DNA from 4 places in the Streptomyces sp. NBC_01237 genome. Region 4 is predicted to be linked to each of the others. Evidence: riboswitches for the same ligand, from Rfam matches in the RefSeq annotation. Region 4 holds a riboswitch; each other region holds the start of a gene.
The links. A riboswitch is a leader RNA that binds a small molecule or an ion and turns the genes downstream of it on or off. The one in region 4 is predicted to bind cyclic di-AMP.
Positions count from the first base shown of each region.

Region 1: linked by a shared signal. The riboswitch ahead of OG251_RS15470 (transglycosylase family protein) and the one ahead of OG251_RS40600 (transglycosylase SLT domain-containing protein) in region 4 are both predicted to bind cyclic di-AMP.
Region 2: linked by a shared signal. The riboswitch ahead of OG251_RS05525 (C40 family peptidase) and the one ahead of OG251_RS40600 (transglycosylase SLT domain-containing protein) in region 4 are both predicted to bind cyclic di-AMP.
Region 3: linked by a shared signal. The riboswitch ahead of OG251_RS24860 (C40 family peptidase) and the one ahead of OG251_RS40600 (transglycosylase SLT domain-containing protein) in region 4 are both predicted to bind cyclic di-AMP.

Region 1 is NZ_CP108508.1:3,494,315-3,498,471, forward strand. Features, by position in the region: gene OG251_RS15460 (FtsB family cell division protein) at 1-146, opposite strand, end outside; gene eno (phosphopyruvate hydratase) at 272-1,552, opposite strand; gene OG251_RS15470 (transglycosylase family protein) at 1,871-2,602, opposite strand; cyclic di-AMP (ydaO/yuaA leader) riboswitch at 2,606-2,786, opposite strand; gene OG251_RS15475 (transglycosylase family protein) at 3,076-4,038, opposite strand.
Region 2 is NZ_CP108508.1:1,240,318-1,244,474, reverse strand. Features, by position in the region: gene OG251_RS05540 (ATP-binding protein) at 1-183, shown strand, start outside; gene OG251_RS05535 (LysR family transcriptional regulator) at 384-1,301, opposite strand; gene OG251_RS05530 (LysE family translocator) at 1,374-2,015, shown strand; gene OG251_RS05525 (C40 family peptidase) at 2,042-2,512, opposite strand; cyclic di-AMP (ydaO/yuaA leader) riboswitch at 2,516-2,680, opposite strand; gene OG251_RS05520 (hypothetical protein) at 3,154-3,462, opposite strand; gene OG251_RS05515 (ATP-dependent Clp protease proteolytic subunit) at 3,470-4,105, opposite strand.
Region 3 is NZ_CP108508.1:5,532,750-5,536,906, forward strand. Features, by position in the region: gene OG251_RS24850 (C40 family peptidase) at 1-678, opposite strand, end outside; gene OG251_RS24855 (hypothetical protein) at 1,046-1,399, shown strand; gene OG251_RS24860 (C40 family peptidase) at 1,531-2,691, opposite strand; cyclic di-AMP (ydaO/yuaA leader) riboswitch at 2,690-2,851, opposite strand; gene pcrA (DNA helicase PcrA) at 3,110-4,157, shown strand, end outside.
Region 4 is NZ_CP108509.1:981,604-985,760, forward strand. Features, by position in the region: gene OG251_RS40595 (GMC oxidoreductase) at 1-625, opposite strand, end outside; gene OG251_RS40600 (transglycosylase SLT domain-containing protein) at 826-1,734, opposite strand; cyclic di-AMP (ydaO/yuaA leader) riboswitch at 1,737-1,896, opposite strand; gene OG251_RS40605 (FAD-dependent oxidoreductase) at 2,384-3,802, shown strand; gene OG251_RS40610 (SpoIIE family protein phosphatase) at 3,833-4,157, opposite strand, start outside.

The DNA of each region.
Region 1 (4,157 bases), on a different replicon from region 4:
AGGGCCAGGAACGCGGCCCGGCCGGTGAGCCGGGAGCGGTGCGCCTGGCGGCGGTTCTGGGACCGGTAGACGCGGGCCGCGGTCTGCTCGCCGAGCAGTCGCAGCCTGGTCGCGGTGGAGAACCGGTCGCGGTCCTTCCCGGCCATGTCTCCCGCCTCCCCATTACGCACGTCCGTCCCCGCACACGGTACGGGACCGAGTGCGGGGACGGACGGAGGCTGGTGCCTCGAACCCCCGAAGGGCCGGTGACCGGCCCCCGGGTGCCGGGGTGTCAGCCCTTGAAGCGCGGGAACGCCGAGCGGCCCGCGTACACCGCGGCGTCGTCGAGGATCTCCTCGATGCGCAGCAGCTGGTTGTACTTGGCGACACGGTCCGAGCGGGCCGGGGCGCCGGTCTTGATCTGACCGCAGTTCACGGCGACGGCGAGGTCGGCGATGGTGACGTCCTCGGTCTCACCGGAACGGTGCGACATCATGCACTTGAAGCCGTTGCGCTGGGCCAGCTCGACGGCGTCCAGGGTCTCGGTCAGCGAACCGATCTGGTTGACCTTGACGAGCAGGGCGTTCGCGGAGCCCTCCTCGATGCCGCGGGCCAGGCGCTCCGGGTTGGTGACGAAGAGGTCGTCGCCGACGATCTGCACCTTGGCGCCGAGCTTGTCGGTGATGACCTTCCAGCCGGCCCAGTCGTCCTCGTACAGCGGGTCCTCGATGGAGACCAGCGGGTACGCGGAGACGAGCTCCTCGTAGTACTCGGTCATCTCGGCGGCCGAGCGGGACTTGCCCTCGAACTCGTACTTGCCGTCCTTGTAGAACTCCGACGCGGCGACGTCGAGCGCGAGCCCGATGTCGCGGCCGGGGACGTAACCGGCCTCCTTGATGGCCTCGACGATGAGGTCCAGGGCGGCGCGGTTGGACTCCAGGTTCGGGGCGAAGCCGCCCTCGTCGCCGAGTCCGGTGGACAGGCCCTTGGTCTTCAGGACCTTCTTCAGCGTGTGGTAGATCTCCGCGCCCCAGCGCAGGGCCTCGGAGAAGGACTCCGCGCCGATCGGGGCGATCATGAACTCCTGGATGTCCACGTTGGAGTCGGCGTGCGAGCCGCCGTTCAGGATGTTCATCATCGGAACGGGCAGCAGGTGCGCGTTCGGGCCGCCGAGGTAGCGGAAGAGCGGCAGGTCGGACGCCTCGGACGCGGCGTGGGCGACGGCCAGCGAGACGCCGAGGATGGCGTTGGCGCCGAGCGACGCCTTGTTCTCGGTGGCGTCCAGGTCGAACATCGCCTGGTCGATGAGGCGCTGCTCGGTGGCGTCGTAACCGACGAGCTCCGGGCCGATCTGCTCGATGACGGCGAGGACCGCCTTCTCGACGCCCTTGCCCTGGTAGCGGTTGGGGTCTCCGTCGCGAAGCTCAATGGCCTCGAACGCACCGGTGGAGGCGCCGGACGGAACAGCAGCACGTCCCGTGCTGCCGTCGTCGAGGCCAACCTCGACCTCGACCGTGGGGTTTCCCCGGGAGTCGAGGATTTCCCTGGCTACGACGACGTCGATGGACGGCACGAGGCATCTCCTTCTGGGATATGACGCTGGTGGTGCAGGGTCACTACGGCCTTGCGACACGAGCCTAACCGGCCCGGCCCGATCGGGCGGCCGACCGCCCGTCTCCTGGGACGAAAAAGGACCCAAGGCCGTGCAATACAGGACGAAGGTCCAGAAATTTACTGACTGGTAACTACAAGGGTTGAACGATTGCGGCCCGGGCCACCGCGCAAGAACCCCGGCCCGGCGCGCACGGGGGAGAGTGCGCCGGGCCGGGGAACCGGCCGAGGAGGATGCCGCCGGACACCCGCCTCAGGGGAGGAGAAGCCGTGTGCCGGACTACTTCAGGTGGAGCTGCTGACCCGGGAAGATCAGGTCGGCGTCCTTGACGATGTCGCCGTTGAGCTTGAACACCTTCTGCCAGCCGCCCTTGACGCCTTCCTTGTGAGCGATCTTGCTCAGGGTGTCGCCGGACTTCACCTTGTACTCGCCGTCACCCTTGGCGACCTTCTGGCCGGTCGGGGTCGTGACGGTCTTCGGGGTCTCGGCCTTCGGGGCGGTGCGCTGCTCGCTGCGCGAGGCGGGCTGCTCGGCCTTGCGCTCCTGCTGCTTCGGCTGAGCCTGCTGCTTCGGCTGGGCCTGCTGCTGCTTGGCCTCGCTCTGGCCGGAGCCGGTGTCGACGCCCGGGTCCACACCGTCGTTGCTCAGGTTGCCGGCACCGGCACAGGCCCAGGCGCCGGGACCCTGCATGTCGAGAAGCTTCTCGGCGGTGGCGATCTGCTGGGACTTGGAGGCCAGGTCGGCACGGGCGGCGTACTGCGTACCGCCGGCGGCGGCCCAGCTGGACTGCGAGAACTGCAGACCGCCGTAGTAGCCGTTGCCGGTGTTGATGGACCAGTTGCCACCGGACTCGCACTGGGCGACGGCGTCCCACGTGGAGACGGAGGCGGCGGAGGCGCCGGTCGCACCCATCAGCGGGACGGCGACAGCGGCACCGGCGACACCGGCGAGCGTGGCGACACGGACGACCTTGGACGGGCGGCGGTGCTTGCCCTTGCTGTGAAGCAGCATGGAACTTCTCCTCACCGACGCCTACGAGGTGAGCTGTCGGGTTCGGGCCAAGTGAGTTGCCCGGTCGCACGTCCTAGCACGCGACTTCACCCCAAGCCGGTCCTGATCACTCTCGTACGGGACGAGACGACCGGGCCCGGCACTTACCTGGGTCCCCCGCTCCTGCCTACGGCGCTTTACGCGTCTGTTCCCTTCGACCGACGGCAGGATTCGGCGTGACGGTCGACGGGGCCCGCGGTGCGAGCGGTTCCGACCGTAAACACAGGCAACCCCTACATTCAAAGATGGACATACCGGTCAATCGCCCCTTACTTGACCTCACTGAAGTGACGTTTCCGCAGGTCGGGGGCAATGCGGACGGATCCGGCGGACGAGACACGCCAGTTGAAGCAAAGAGACCCATGTCTCACTTACGCATAAGTGGACATAGGCCCCTGAACTACCCCGGTTTTCGGGGTGTTTTCCGCATGCGATCAGTTGGCAGCGGCGTCCTCGGAGTGCTTGCCGAGGTCCAGATCCAGGTTCTGGCCGGGCAGGATCAGGTCCGGGTCCGAGCCGAGTGCGTCCTTGTTCGCCTCGTACAGCGCGGTCCATCCGCCGGAGAGTTTCTGTGCGTCAGCAATCGCCCAGAGACTGTCGCCCGGCCGGACGGTGTAGTCGCCGTCGGCCCGCTCCGCCCCGCCGTCGCGCCCCTCGCCGTCGCCGCGGGAGGCGTGCCGGCCGGACTCGCGCCCGTCGTCACCGTCCGCCGCCCGGCTCCCCTCGGGAGCGGGTGTGCCCCGGTGCTTGCCACCACTGCGGTCGGTGTCCTTCGAGGCGTCAGGCGCCGCGGAGTCCTCGGGTGCCGAGGAGTCCTCGGGCTTCGCGGAACCCTTGGGCTTCGTCGGGGAAGGGGTCCCGTCCGGGGTGGAAGGGGTGGTCGAGGGGTCGGCGGCCTCGCCGGGCGTGTCGCCCGCCGCGCCTTCCTTGCCATCGTCCGCACCGCCGTCGGCCGGCGGGGTCGCCGCGTCCGAGGGGTCGGCGGACGGCGTGCCGCCCGGGTCGACGCCCGGCAGGGCACCGTCCACCGCGAGTCCGGAGATCACCGCACAGCTGGGCCACGCCTTCGGGCCCTGGTCGTCCAGGACCTTCTCCGCGACGGAGATCTGCTGCGAACGACTGGCGAGGTCGGCCCGGGGCGCGAACGCCGTGCCGCCGTACGCCGACCAGGTGTCCTGCGAGAACTGGAGCCCGCCGTAGAAACCGTTGCCGAGGTCGGCACTCCACATGCCGCCGCTCTCGCACTCCGCGACCCGGTCCCAGGTCGAGGCGTCGGCGGCGTGTGCGCCGGTCGCGCCGAGCAGCGGAATCGCGATGGCCGATCCCGTCACGCCCGCGGCGACGACGATGGCGGGTGCCTGGCGAGGGCGACGGTGTCTGCCGTTCGCGGAGCCCATGGGGTTTGCCTTCCGTGCGACTGACGAGTGGGTACTGAGTGGTTGACGAGTCATCCGACGCCCGACTGATGCGTCGAACGGTGAACCTAGCGGGACTCGAACGTGTGTCACAAGTCGAT
Region 2 (4,157 bases), on a different replicon from region 4:
GACAGCCACCCCCGCTGGCCCCAACGGCTGCCGGCCGCCGTGCAGCAGGACAACGGACGCGGCATGGTCATCATCCGGGCCCTGGCCAAGGAGTTCGGAGGACGGCTCACCGTCACTCCCACCGCGGAGGGCGGCAAGACCGTCTGGATCACCCTGCCCTGGACGGTCCCGGTCCAGGGCTGACCCCGGCCCTGTCGACAGCGCTCGTGGTCGATACGCCCGAGGGCTGTCCCGTCATCCCCGGCGGGCGCACGACGACGCCTACGGCACCTCGCGGCGATGTCGGAACGCCCGAACACGTCCCGTATGCGGATGTCCCTCCGCCATGCGACGCACCGCATCCGAGGTCGCGCGCCGATCCACCAGGGACGACGGGACAGCCCTCAGCGCGTCGCGGCACCACGGCCGAAACCGCTGCGCAGCAGGGCCATCAGCGTCGACGCCGCGGCGCTCGCCCGGTCGCCCCGGTGCGCGACGGAGATCGTCCGCCGGAAGGCCGCGGGCTCCAGCCGTCGCACCGACAGCGGGGTCGGGGACATCGCGGCGACCATCTCCGGCACCACGGCCACCCCGAGCCCCGCGCTGACCAACGCGCACACCAGGGCATAGCCGGGCGACTCGCACACGACGGCAGGGGTGGCCCCGGCCTCCGCCAGGGCCCGTTCCACCCCGCGACGGGGCGGATGTGTGGGCGCGCTGCTGATCAGCGGCCGGCCCGCCAGCTCGGCGACGGGCAGCCGGCCCGTGCCCTCGGACAGCATGTGGCCGACCGCGGTGATCAGGACCAGCTCCTCGACCAGCAGAGGTTCGATGGTGACGCCCGCCGGAGGCGGATCGGCGGCTGCCGGTTCGTATGTGTGGGTCAGGGCGAGATCGACCTCCCCGGCGGCCACCGCGGCGACCGTACCGGGCGGCTCGTAGTCGGTCACCGCCAGCTCGACATCGGGATGGGCGCGCCGGAACGCGCTCAGCACCGGCGGCAGCAGATGGATTCCGGCCGTGGTGAACGTGCCGACCCGCAGCCGCCCCCCGGAGAGCCCCGCGAGCTGGGCCAGCTCGTGCCGCGCCTGGTCCAGCTCGTCCAGGACCCGTCTGGCCCGGCCCGCGAGCAGCTCACCGGCGGCCGTGAGCCTGGCGCCGCGGTGGTGGCGCACCAGGAGCGCCGCACCGGCCTCGCGCTCCAGCTTGGCCAGCTGCTGGGAGAGGGCGGGCGCGGTGTAGCCCAGCCGGGCCGCGGCCCGAGTGATCGATCCGGCCTCGGCGACCGCCACCAGCGCCGCGAGCCGTGTCGGGTCGTACATTAAGCGTTCCTTTTGGCAGACCCAGAAGATTGCAAGTACACGCTAAAGGCTACTTCGGGCCAGGCTGTACGCATGGACGCACAACTGCTCGCCTTCACGGGAGTCGCCGCAGGCATGGTGGCGCTGCCCGGCGCCGACTTCACCGTCGTCGTACGCAACGCGCTGGCCTCACGCCGTTCGGGGGTGGCCACAGCGCTGGGAGTCGCCGGGGGGCTGCTGGTGCACACCGCGCTGGCCGTGGCGGGGCTGGCCGCGGTGCTGGTGACGATGCCCGTGCTGTTCCGCACCGTCCAGCTGCTCGGCGGGGCGTATGTGCTCTATCTCGGTCTGAGCGCCCTGTACGCGATACGGCGACGGACCGCGGCGACCGACGGGGTGGCGGCACAGGCCCCCGGCCCCGCGCCGAAGGAACTCGGCCGCTCACTGCGCCAGGGCTTCCTGACCAACGCGCTGAACCCCAAGGCGCCGGTGCTCTTCCTCAGTCTGCTGCCCCAGTTCGTCCCCGACGGGCAGCCGCCGTTGCCCAGGACCCTGCTGCTCGCGGCCGTCGTCGTGGTGCTGGCGCTCATCTGGTTCCCGGCCGTGGCCCTGCTGGTGGACCGGTTGGGCCGGTGGCTGCGCCGGCCGCGTACCGCCCGTGCGATCGAGGGCGGCAGCGGCGCGGCGCTCACCGCACTGGGGCTCGCGCTGGTGACCGGACCGCTGCTGCGCTGAAGCGGTTCCGGCCGGGGATCAGGGGATCAGCGCACCCGCCCGTACCAGACGCTGTTCGACCAGATCTTCTCCAGCCGGACCAGGGCCCCCGTCTTGGGGGAGTGCCAGATCTTCCCCTTACCCGCGTAGATGCCCACGTGGTACACGCTGCGGCCGGAGTGGAAGAAGACCAGGTCGCCCTTCTTGCGCATCGAGGAGGAGATGTGGCGGGTCTTGTTGTACTGCTGCTGGGCCGTGCGGGGGAGCTTCTTGCCCGCCTTCTTGAACGAGTAGAGAGTCAGCCCCGAGCAGTCGAACCGGCGGGGGCCGGATGCTCCGTACTTGTAGGGCGATCCCTTCTTCGAGGCAGCGATCTTGAGCGCCTTCGTCGAGTGAGTGGCGGCCTCGGCATCGGTCACCAGACCCGGCGCCAGCATGGTGCTGCCGACGGCGAGAGTGAGAACCGAGGCCGTACCGACCCGGGCAAGCAGAGACGGGACATGTACCTGCGCAGTCATGCGCAACCCTTCGTCAGCCGCCTGTGAAGGATGACCTGTCGGGTTCGGGCTGGCGAAGTTGCCCGGCCGCACTTGGCGGCTTCACCCCGAGGGGCGACCGGTTGCCCGGTCGACCCGTTGTGCTCGGGTCCTCCACTCCTGCCGATCCACTTCTGTCGACCAGTCATCCGGGCAGCGGCAGGACTCGGCGTCCGCCCGGACCGCCCCGCCGCGGTGGCGGGGGCTTGTCGTCCCAGGGATCTTGACTCACGAAGTGCCGGATTTCCGAGGCGAAACAGTGATTTGTGAGGCTCATCACGACTGATCCGTTCGGGTGGACGGGTCGGATTCGAGCCCTCGGCGGCGCTGTCCGACCAGTCTCGTACCAGCGGCGGAACCGCATATTCCGAGTACCGTCCACGCGCAGAGCGCAAGTTGGGTTGTCCCTCATGAGGGGGACTGCCTACGCCGAACGAGCGAGGAAAATTGATCAATCGACCGGGCGTGTCGCGTCGGCTCAGCGGCGCCCCGGTCCGGCTCCCTCACGCCCGGCCCGGCTCCCTCTCACCCGTGGCCACGGCCCCCCTCACGCCCAGACCCCGGCCTCAGCCGCGGGGGCGGGAGGGGCCGGGGTCGGGGTCGGGGTCGAGGTGGAGGGGCGGTCAGCCCGTCGGTGGTGGGGGTACCGCGACCCGGCCCGCGCGCCGCTCCCCGTCGAGCAGGCGCAGCGCCCGCGCCAGGGTGGTCGCGTGGATCTGTGTCTCGCCCCGCTCGTGCATCAGCGTCAGGGCGTCGCGCAGTGCCGCGGCCCGGGAGGCCAGTGCCTGGGCGGCCCGCAGAGCGCCGTAGGTGTCGCTGCCACGGGCCGGGTTGATCCGGCCCAGCTGGTCGAGGACTTCCAGGTAGCGGTCGATGAACTCCCCTTCGGCGCGGGTCAGGGCGGGGAGCGGTGGGAACTCGGGTGGCAGCATCGTCGGTTCACCTCGCGGGGTGCGGCGGCCGGGGCGGGTTGCGGTTCTCCACGACGTGGTCGACCAGCCCGTACGCCTTGGCGGCCCGTGCGTCGAGGATGGTGTCGCGCTCGATGTCGGCGGTGATCCGCTCGGCGGACCGGCCCGTGTGACGGACCAGCATGCCCGCGAGCATCTCGCGTACCCGCATCAACTCGCGCGCTTCGATTTCGAGATCGGACGGCTGGCCCTGCACCGGTTCGTCCAGCACGGGCTGACGGATGACTACCCGGGCGCCGGGCAGGGCATGTCGGCGGCCCGGTGCCCCGGCCGCCAGCAGTACGGCCGCGCTGGAGCCGGCCTGGCCGAGGCAGAAGGTCTCCACGTCGCAGGCCAGGTACTGCATCGTGTCGTAGATCGCTGCCATGGCGCTGAACGATCCGCCGGGAGAGTTGATGTACAGCGATACGGGCCGGTCCGGTTCGGCGTATTCCAGGTACATGAACTGGGCGATCAGGTCGGTGGCCGCGGTGTCGTCCACCGGGGTGCCGAGGAAGACGATCCGCTCGGAGAGCAGCTTGGAGTAAGGGTCCAGAGTCCGGGTCCCCGTCGCGGTGCGCTCGGTGAACTCGGGCAGGACATAACGGGCGACAGGTCGGATCATCGCGGTGCCTCTCCTGGGATCTGCGCAGGCCTCGGTCCGCATGCGTGCTTCA
Region 3 (4,157 bases), on a different replicon from region 4:
GGGGGCGGTGCCGCCGTGGCGGGCGTCGGCCGAGCGCTCGTGGTCGGCGCGCTGGGCGTCGGTCAGGGTGTCCAGGAGCCGCCGGGCGTCGGCCAGTTTGGTGCGGATCGCCGCCCTGTGCTTCTTCAGCTCCGCCTGGCGGGCGGCAAGGCTGCCGAGCTCCTTCTCGGCCCTCGCCCGGATGTGGGCGACCGCGGTGATCTGCCGGCGGATCCCGTTGACCGCCCCCGCCTGCCGGTCACCGGCCCGGTCCAGGAAGGCGGCGCGTTGCAGGTACTGGTCGGGGTCGGAGGACAGGGCCAGCTGGACGGCGGGGGAGAGGCCGCCGCTGCGGTACTGCGCGGTGGCCAGCGCACCGAGGGCGTGGCGCGAGGTGTTGAGACGTGCGGTCCGGCGGGCGGCCTCGTCGCGCAGGGCGTCGACGGACTTCGCGTTCGCGGTCGCCCGCTCCTTCGCTCCGTTGTACTTCTCGGTGGCGACCTCCGCGTCGTGGTACAGCCGGTCCACCTTGGCGTTGACCTGGGCGGGAGTGGCCAGGGGCTCGGCGTGGGCGGCGCCGGTGGCGGTGGTGGCGGTCGCCGCCCCGGCGAGTGCCAGGGTGGCTGCGGTGCGGGCAGCAGGGCCGCTGAACGGGCGCTGCTTGGGTTTCCGGTGAGCGGATTTCCGGTGCGCGGCCACGAGGGCTGCATCCTTCCTGTCGGCTGCCCGCCGGGGGCTACCGACGGGCCCGCGAGGTCCGGCGGCGGAACACCACAGGGAAGTGGCCCGCCGCCGGATCCCGCGGCGCGGTGACCGGATGCCGCTCCTGACGCGAAGCGGCGCTGGAGCGCCGGTCACCTGGAAGGGACGCTAAGCCCGGGGCACGGAAAAGGTTCGTCATGACAGTTATTGCCCACATGTGGCGTTTCGTTATGGCGAAGCGACCGGAAATACTGCCACAGAGGCAGGCAATTCGTACTGGTTCGGGCGAAGTTCGCAAGGAAGCGGCAAGGATGCCGCACCTGGCTGTGAGGTGGTGCTATGGCCGGGGCTAGGCTGCGGAGCCATGGACGTACTCATCAATGCCTTCGTCGCCCTGCACATCATCGGTATCGCCTCGCTGCTGGGCGGCTTCCTGACCCAGATGAAGGCGATGGGCGCGGGCACGGCCCGTTTCGTGCCGGCCATGCTGCACGGCGCGCTGACGATGCTGGTCACCGGCATAGCCCTGGTCGGGCTCAACCAGGCCGACGACCAGACCGTGAACAACATCAAGATCGGCGTGAAGATGCTGATCCTGGTCGTCATCCTCGCGCTCGTCTACATCAAGCGGGACGAGGAGAAGGTCGACAAGGGTGCGTTCGCCGCGGTGGGCGGGCTGACGGTGGCCAACATCTTCATCGCCACGCTCTGGACCTGAGCGGCGTCTCCTGACCGCTGCGGCCCGACCGGCCTGAGCGACGGGGCCCGACCGGCGCGATCCGGCCCGGCGAGGCAGGGCCCGGCGGTGTCGCCGGCCCGTCGGGCCTCGCCGGGCCGGCCGGGGTGTGATCAGACGGGGCGCACGCTGCCGTAGATCGGCATGTAGTAGATCGACTCCTCGCGCACGTTCGCGCCCGGTTTCGGCGCGTGGATCATCATGCCGTCGCCCTTGTAGATGCCGACATGGCTGATGTCGTCGTAGAAGAAGACCAGGTCCCCCGGACGCAGATCCGCGGTGGCCACCCGGGTGCCCACCTCCACCTGGTCCCAGGTGGTCCGGGGGAGGTCGACCCCCGCCGCCTTCCATGCCGCCTGGGTCAGCCCGGAGCAGTCGTACGAGGACGGGCCCGTCGCGCCCCACACGTACGGCCTCCCGATCTGGGCCCGCGCGAACGCGAGGACCTTCTCCGCCTTGGCGGCATAGCCGCTGTCCGGCCCCGAACCGGTTCCCGTGCCGCCGCCGGCCTCGCCGCCGTTCTTCTTCGCGGCCTCTTCCCCGGCCTTCCGCTCGGCCTCCGCCTCCGCGGCCTGCTGGCGGGCCAGCTTCTCCGCCTTGACCCTGGCCTCGGCCTTCTTCTCGCGTTCCAGCTCCGCCAGCCGGGCCTTCTCCTCGGCGGTCAGCTTCGACAGCAGGGAGCGCGCCTCGGTCAGTTTGGTCTGCACGTTCTGCTTGCTGGACCGCAGGGTGGCCTGCGACTCGGTGAGCGTCTCCAGGCTCTTCACGGCCTCGGTGCGCTTCGTCGCCGCCTCGGACTGCTGCGTACGGAAGTCGGCGACGGCCTTCTGCTGCTGGCCCGTCATCCGGTCCATCAGCTGGTCCTGGTCGAAGTACGCCTGCGGGTCGTCCGCGAGGAAGAAGGTCGCGGTCGGAGCGATTCCGCCGGTGCGGTACTGCGCCGCCGCGTAGTTCCCGAGGGCGCGGCGGGCCTCGTTGAGCTTGTCGGTGCGCCTGGCCGCGTCCTCCAGGAGGGCGTCGACCTTGGCACGCTGGGTCACGGAGGCGGCCTTGGCCCGGTTGTACTGCTGGGTCGCGGTCCCCGCCTGCCGGTAGAGGTCGTCGACCTTCGTCCGGACCTCCTCGATCCCGGGCCGGGGCTCCGCGGGCGCGGCCGTCGCGCTCTGTGTGGAGAGCAGGGTGACCGAGGCCAGCGCCACCGTCGTCAGCCCGACGGCAGGGGTGGTGGTGCGCACGCTCGTGCGCGGTTTGCGATGCGAGGCCAAGGCCGGCATCTCCTTCCGTGGACCGCCTACCGGGTTAGCTGTCGGGTTCGGGCGGAACGGAAGGCTGCCCTACGGTCCCGTGGAGGAGGACCGATTCACCCCGGTGCTGCTGGTGGGTCCCCGGTTCCGGACACCCGTGGGGGCGGTACGGATTCGGCGGGGGCGTCCGTTCGGCGTGGTTCGCCTCAAGGGGGTACGGGGCGCCCGACGGAGCACGCTAGCCAACCCGTGGTGCCGCTGTGAAGGTTGATGTTCGATATGCCCGATACATTTTCGTGACCTCGATGGATCGGGTCCGCCGGTGGCGGCCACCGCCCCGTTTCCCTCACACGGCGTGGCCGCGCGGTTCCCTTACGTGCCTGCCCGGGAGGTCTCGTACCGGAAGCGGCCACGGGCTGTCAGTGGGGCGGCCTAGACTCGTCAAGCGATGAGCAGCCTCTTTGACGACAGCTTCCTGACCGGCCTCCAGAACTCGGAGGAAGGGCCCCCGCCGCCTCCCGAGGACCACGCACCCGAAGCGGTGCCGGAGGGTCTCTTCGAGGGCGTCTTCGACGCGCCCCCGCCGCCCCGCGACGGCTACTACCGCGACGGTGCCCCGCGACCGGTCATCGATGCCGCGGCGCTGCTCGACGGACTGAACACCGAGCAGCGCGCCGCCGTGGTGCACGCCGGATCGCCGCTGCTCATCGTCGCCGGTGCCGGCTCCGGCAAGACCCGGGTGCTGACCCACCGGATCGCCCATCTGCTCGCCGAGCGGGGTGTGCACCCCGGCCAGATCCTCGCGATCACCTTCACCAACAAGGCCGCGGGCGAGATGAAGGAGCGCGTCGAGCAGCTCGTCGGACCGCGCGCCAACGCCATGTGGGTCATGACCTTCCACAGCGCGTGCGTACGCATCCTGCGCCGCGAGTCGAAGAGGCTCGGCTTCACCTCCTCGTTCTCGATCTACGACGCCGCCGACTCCAAGCGGCTGATGGCCCTGGTCTGCCGCGATCTGGACCTCGATCCGAAGCGCTACCCGCCGAAGTCGTTCACGGCCAAGGTCTCCAACCTGAAGAACGAGCTGATCGACGAGGAGACCTTCGCCGGTCAGGCCGCCGACGGCTTCGAGAAGACGCTGGCCCAGGCGTACGCGCTCTACCAGGCGCGGCTGCGCGAGGCCAACGCCCTGGACTTCGACGACATCATCATGACGACGGTCCACCTGCTCCAGGCGTTCCCGGACGTCGCCGAGCACTACCGCCGCCGCTTCCGGCACGTCCTGGTCGACGAGTACCAGGACACCAACCACGCGCAGTACACGCTCGTACGCGAACTGGTGGGCCCGTCCGGGGAGGCCGACGCACCCGCCGAGCTGTGCGTCGTCGGTGACGCGGACCAGTCGATCTACGCCTTCCGCGGCGCGACCATCCGCAACATCCTCCAGTTCGAGGAGGACTACCCGAACGCGACCACGATCCTGCTGGAGCAGAACT
Region 4 (4,157 bases):
ACTCGGCGGTGTCGAACCAGGCCGGGTCGATGGTGCCGACCCCGAGCCCGGCGTTGGCGCGCGGGTAGTACGTGCCGTACATCTCGTCGGCGTTCACCGACGGAAGGATGGCGCCGAAGTTCTCCCGTCTGGGCGTGACCGCCATACCCCCGTTGACCAGCGAACCGCCACCCACCCCGCGGCCCTGGTAGACCGTGATGCCGGCGAACTCCTCGGCGTCCAGGATCCCGGTGTAGCGCGGGACGTTCCTGTCGATCGGGAAACCGAGGAAGTTGCTGAGCGGCTGCTTCGTCCTGGTGCGCAGCCAGTAGGAACGGTAGTCCGGGCTGGTCGTGTTGGCGAAGATCCTGCCGTCCGGGCCCGGGGTGTCCCAGGCCATGCCCATCTCGATCATGTGCACATCGACGCCCGCTTCGGCGAGGCGCAGCGCGGCGACGGAGCCGCCGTACCCGGTGCCGATCACCAGGACCGGCACATGGGCGCCGGGATCGATCGGAGCGGACTCGGCCGCGGTCGCCGCCCGCGCCGGGGCCGAGTGGCCCGTAAGGGCCACGGCTCCAAGAAGAGAACCTGTTCCTGTGATGAAACGACGGCGCGAGACCCTCTTGGATCCCGCATTCTGCATGGTAGCGTCACTCATGTGACTTCCCTCACTCTCGACAGAGTGCAACAGGTTCTACTGTCGATCGCGTGGTAAGTCACTACATACCTGTGGGTAACTTGCACCGGATGCCCGGCATGATCCGGAATCACCGATGGGCGGTGAAGGGGCCGAAAGCCCCTTCACCGCCCATCGGTTCGTCCCACTGCCGGCACTGCCATGTATCAGTAGGCCCCGAACACGTTGTCGATCGAGCCGTACTTGTCGGCGGCGTAGTTGCACGCGGCGGTGATGTTGGCGACCGGGTCGAGGCTGTCCATCGACGTACCGGGCACGTGGTACGCCTGGAAGGTCGGGTCGATGACCTGGAGGAGCCCCTTGGACGGGGTCCCGGCGACGGCGTTCGAGTCCCAGTTGTTGACGACCTGCGGGTTGCCGGACGACTCACGCATGATGTTGCGGTGGATGCCGTCGTAGCTGCCGGGGATGCCGTGCTCGGCCATGACGGCCAGCGACTCCTTGATCCAGCCGTCGAGATCGTCCGTGTACGTCGCGGGCTGCTCGGCGGGGACGGTGGTGGTGTCGGCGACGGCGGTGGCCTCGGCGACGCCGTTCGCGGTCCCGGTGGTGTCGTCCGCCGGGGTCGTGGCGGCGGCACCGGGGGCACCGTGCGCGGCCTGCGGTGCGGCCGTCCGCTCGGAGCGGTCGGCACGGTCGCCACCCGCGGCCCGGTCCGACGACGCGTCGGAGGACTTGGAGCCGGTCACTGATGCGGCGCCGACCGACAGCTTCAGACCGGGGTGAATCAGATCGGGGTTGCCGCCGACGGCCTCCCGGTTGTCCTCGTACAGCTTCTGCCAGCCGCCACCGAGGGAATACGCACGGGCGATCTTGGAAAGGGAATCACCCGCGATGACGGAATGAGTCGTCACGGCGCCCTTACCGACGGCGATTTCCTTGGCGGATACGGCAGTGGGCGCCTTTTCGGCGGTGGCGGATTGCGCGGGCGCCGCCGAGGCGACGGTCGCACCGGCCAGCGGAATCACGAGAGCGGCTCCGCCCGCACCCACGGCGATGATGCCGCGGGTCAGCGAAGTGGCCTTGAAACGACGGTGCTTACCCATGGAGGGCATGGTGGATTCCTCTCCGTCGCCTACGAGGTGAGCTGTCGGGTTCAGGCTGGAGTTGCCTGGCCGCACGCGAATGCGACTTCACCCCGAGCCGATCCGGATACCGGATCGGCGGCTTACCTGGGTCCCCCGCTCCTGCCGTACGTAAGTAGGTCCGATTGCCGGACGGCGGCAGGATTAGGCGTTCCATCCGGATTGACGGTGACCGTAGGCGAGAAAGGCCGGGCAGAACAAGCCCCGAATTCTTGATCGCAATTCTTCCGCAAGATCAATTCATGGAAATACCTGTCGGCAATCCCACAGCGCGAAGTCAACTTTCCCGTCGCAGAAGGGAACCGGGCGACGTGTCACGCCGTCAGGGGTCCGGAACGTGACTCTCGCCACTGAGTCCGAAAAGGCCGTTTTGCTCCACACTCCGAAGATCGCGCATCGCCCGCACGGCCTTCGTGAGCGGAAAGTCTAATTCCGGAAAATCCCCCATAATGCAGAATTCGGGCATCTTGGGGCGGACCGATGGACTCCACAGGACCCCGGCCCGAGGTCCGGCCGCGGCAGGGCTTAACGTGTGCGGTGGAGACTGGTAAGCCAAGCCTTACTTGCGCAGCTTGCCACCCGTCCTGCCCGCGTCGCCCGCCCTAAGGAACAACACGCCATGACACGCCCCGTCCGCGTCGCCATCGTCGGAGCCGGTCCCGCCGGGATCTACGCAGCGGACGCGCTGCTCAAATCCGAAGCCGCACAGGACCCGGGCGTATCGATCGACCTGTTCGAGCGCATGCCCGCCCCCTTCGGCCTGATCCGCTACGGCGTGGCCCCGGACCACCCGCGGATCAAGGGCATCGTCAAGGCACTCCACCAGGTGCTGGACAAGCCGCAGCTGCGGCTGTTCGGCAACGTCGACTACCCCCATGACATCGGGCTGGACGAGCTGCGGTCCTTCTACGACGCGGTGATCTTCTCCACCGGCGCCGACGCCGACCGCGCGCTCGGTCTCCCCGGGATCGAGCTGGACGGCTCCTACGGCGCGGCCGACTTCGTCTCCTGGTACGACGGGCACCCCGAGGTGCCCCGCAGCTGGCCGCTGACGGCCGAGAAGGTCGCCGTACTGGGCGTCGGGAACGTGGCCCTGGACGTGGCGCGCATACTCGCCAAGACGGCCGACGAGCTGCTGCCGACGGAGATCCCGGCCAACGTGTACGAGGGCCTCAAGGCCAACAAGGCACTCGAAGTGCATGTCTTCGGCCGCCGCGGTCCGGCCCAGGCCAAGTTCAGCCCGATGGAACTGCGGGAGCTGGACCACTCGCCCAACATCGAGGTCATCGTCAACCCCGAGGACATCGACTACGACGCGGGGTCCATCGAGACCCGGCGGGGCAACAAGCAGGCCAACATGGTCGCCTCCACGCTGGAGAACTGGGCGATCCGCGATGTCGGCGACCGGCCGCACAAGCTCTTCCTGCACTTCTTCGAGTCGCCCGTCGAGGTCCTGGGCGAGGACGGCCGCGTGGCGGGTCTGCGGACCGAGCGGACCGAGCTGGACGGCACGGGCAACGTCCGGGGCACCGGCGAGTTCACCGACTGGGACGTGCAGAGCGTCTACCGTGCGGTCGGCTACTACTCGCAGGAGCTCCCGAAGCTCCCCTTCGACGTCTCCTCCGGCACCGTTCCGCACGCCGCCGGACGCGTCATCGCCGGTGAGGAGCCGATGACGTCCGTGTACGTCACCGGCTGGATCAAGCGTGGACCGATCGGCCTGATCGGGCACACCAAGGGTGACGCCAACGAAACGGTCGCCTGCCTGCTGGAGGACCGCGCCGAGGGCCGGCTGCCCGCCCCCGCACAGCCGGACCCGGACGCCGTCGTCGCCTTCCTCGACGAACGAGGCGTCCGCTACACCACGCGTGAGGGCTGGCACCGCCTGGACGCGCACGAGCAGGCGCTGGGTGCGGCCGAGGGCCGCGAGCGGATCAAGGTCGTGGACCGCTCCGCCATGCTGGACGCGTCGGGCGCTCCCGCCGTGTCGGGGGCTTCCGGTGCCTCCGATCCGGCGGACGCCCCCGCCGGTTCCTGACCGGCCGGAACCGCGCCGCTGGACGGCGGCTCAGTCCGCCGCCGTCCAGCGGGAGGCGAGCAGCAGCGCGATGTCGTCGGGCCGGTCGTCGGCCTGCCCCGCCTCCTCGATCACCCGGTCCGCGATGTCGCCGAGGGATGCCGAGCCGAGCGCGGCGATGCCGCTCCGCAGCCGCTCGATGCCCTCGTCGATGTCGGTCCCCGCGCGCTCGATGAGCCCGTCGGTGAACAGGGCCAGCATCGCCCCGGGGTCGAGCCGGAATTCCGTGACCGGGTAGACCGCCTCGCTGTCGATGCCGAGGACGATGCCACCGGCGAGGTCCAGGACCTCCGTCGTGCCGTCGGGATGGCGCAGC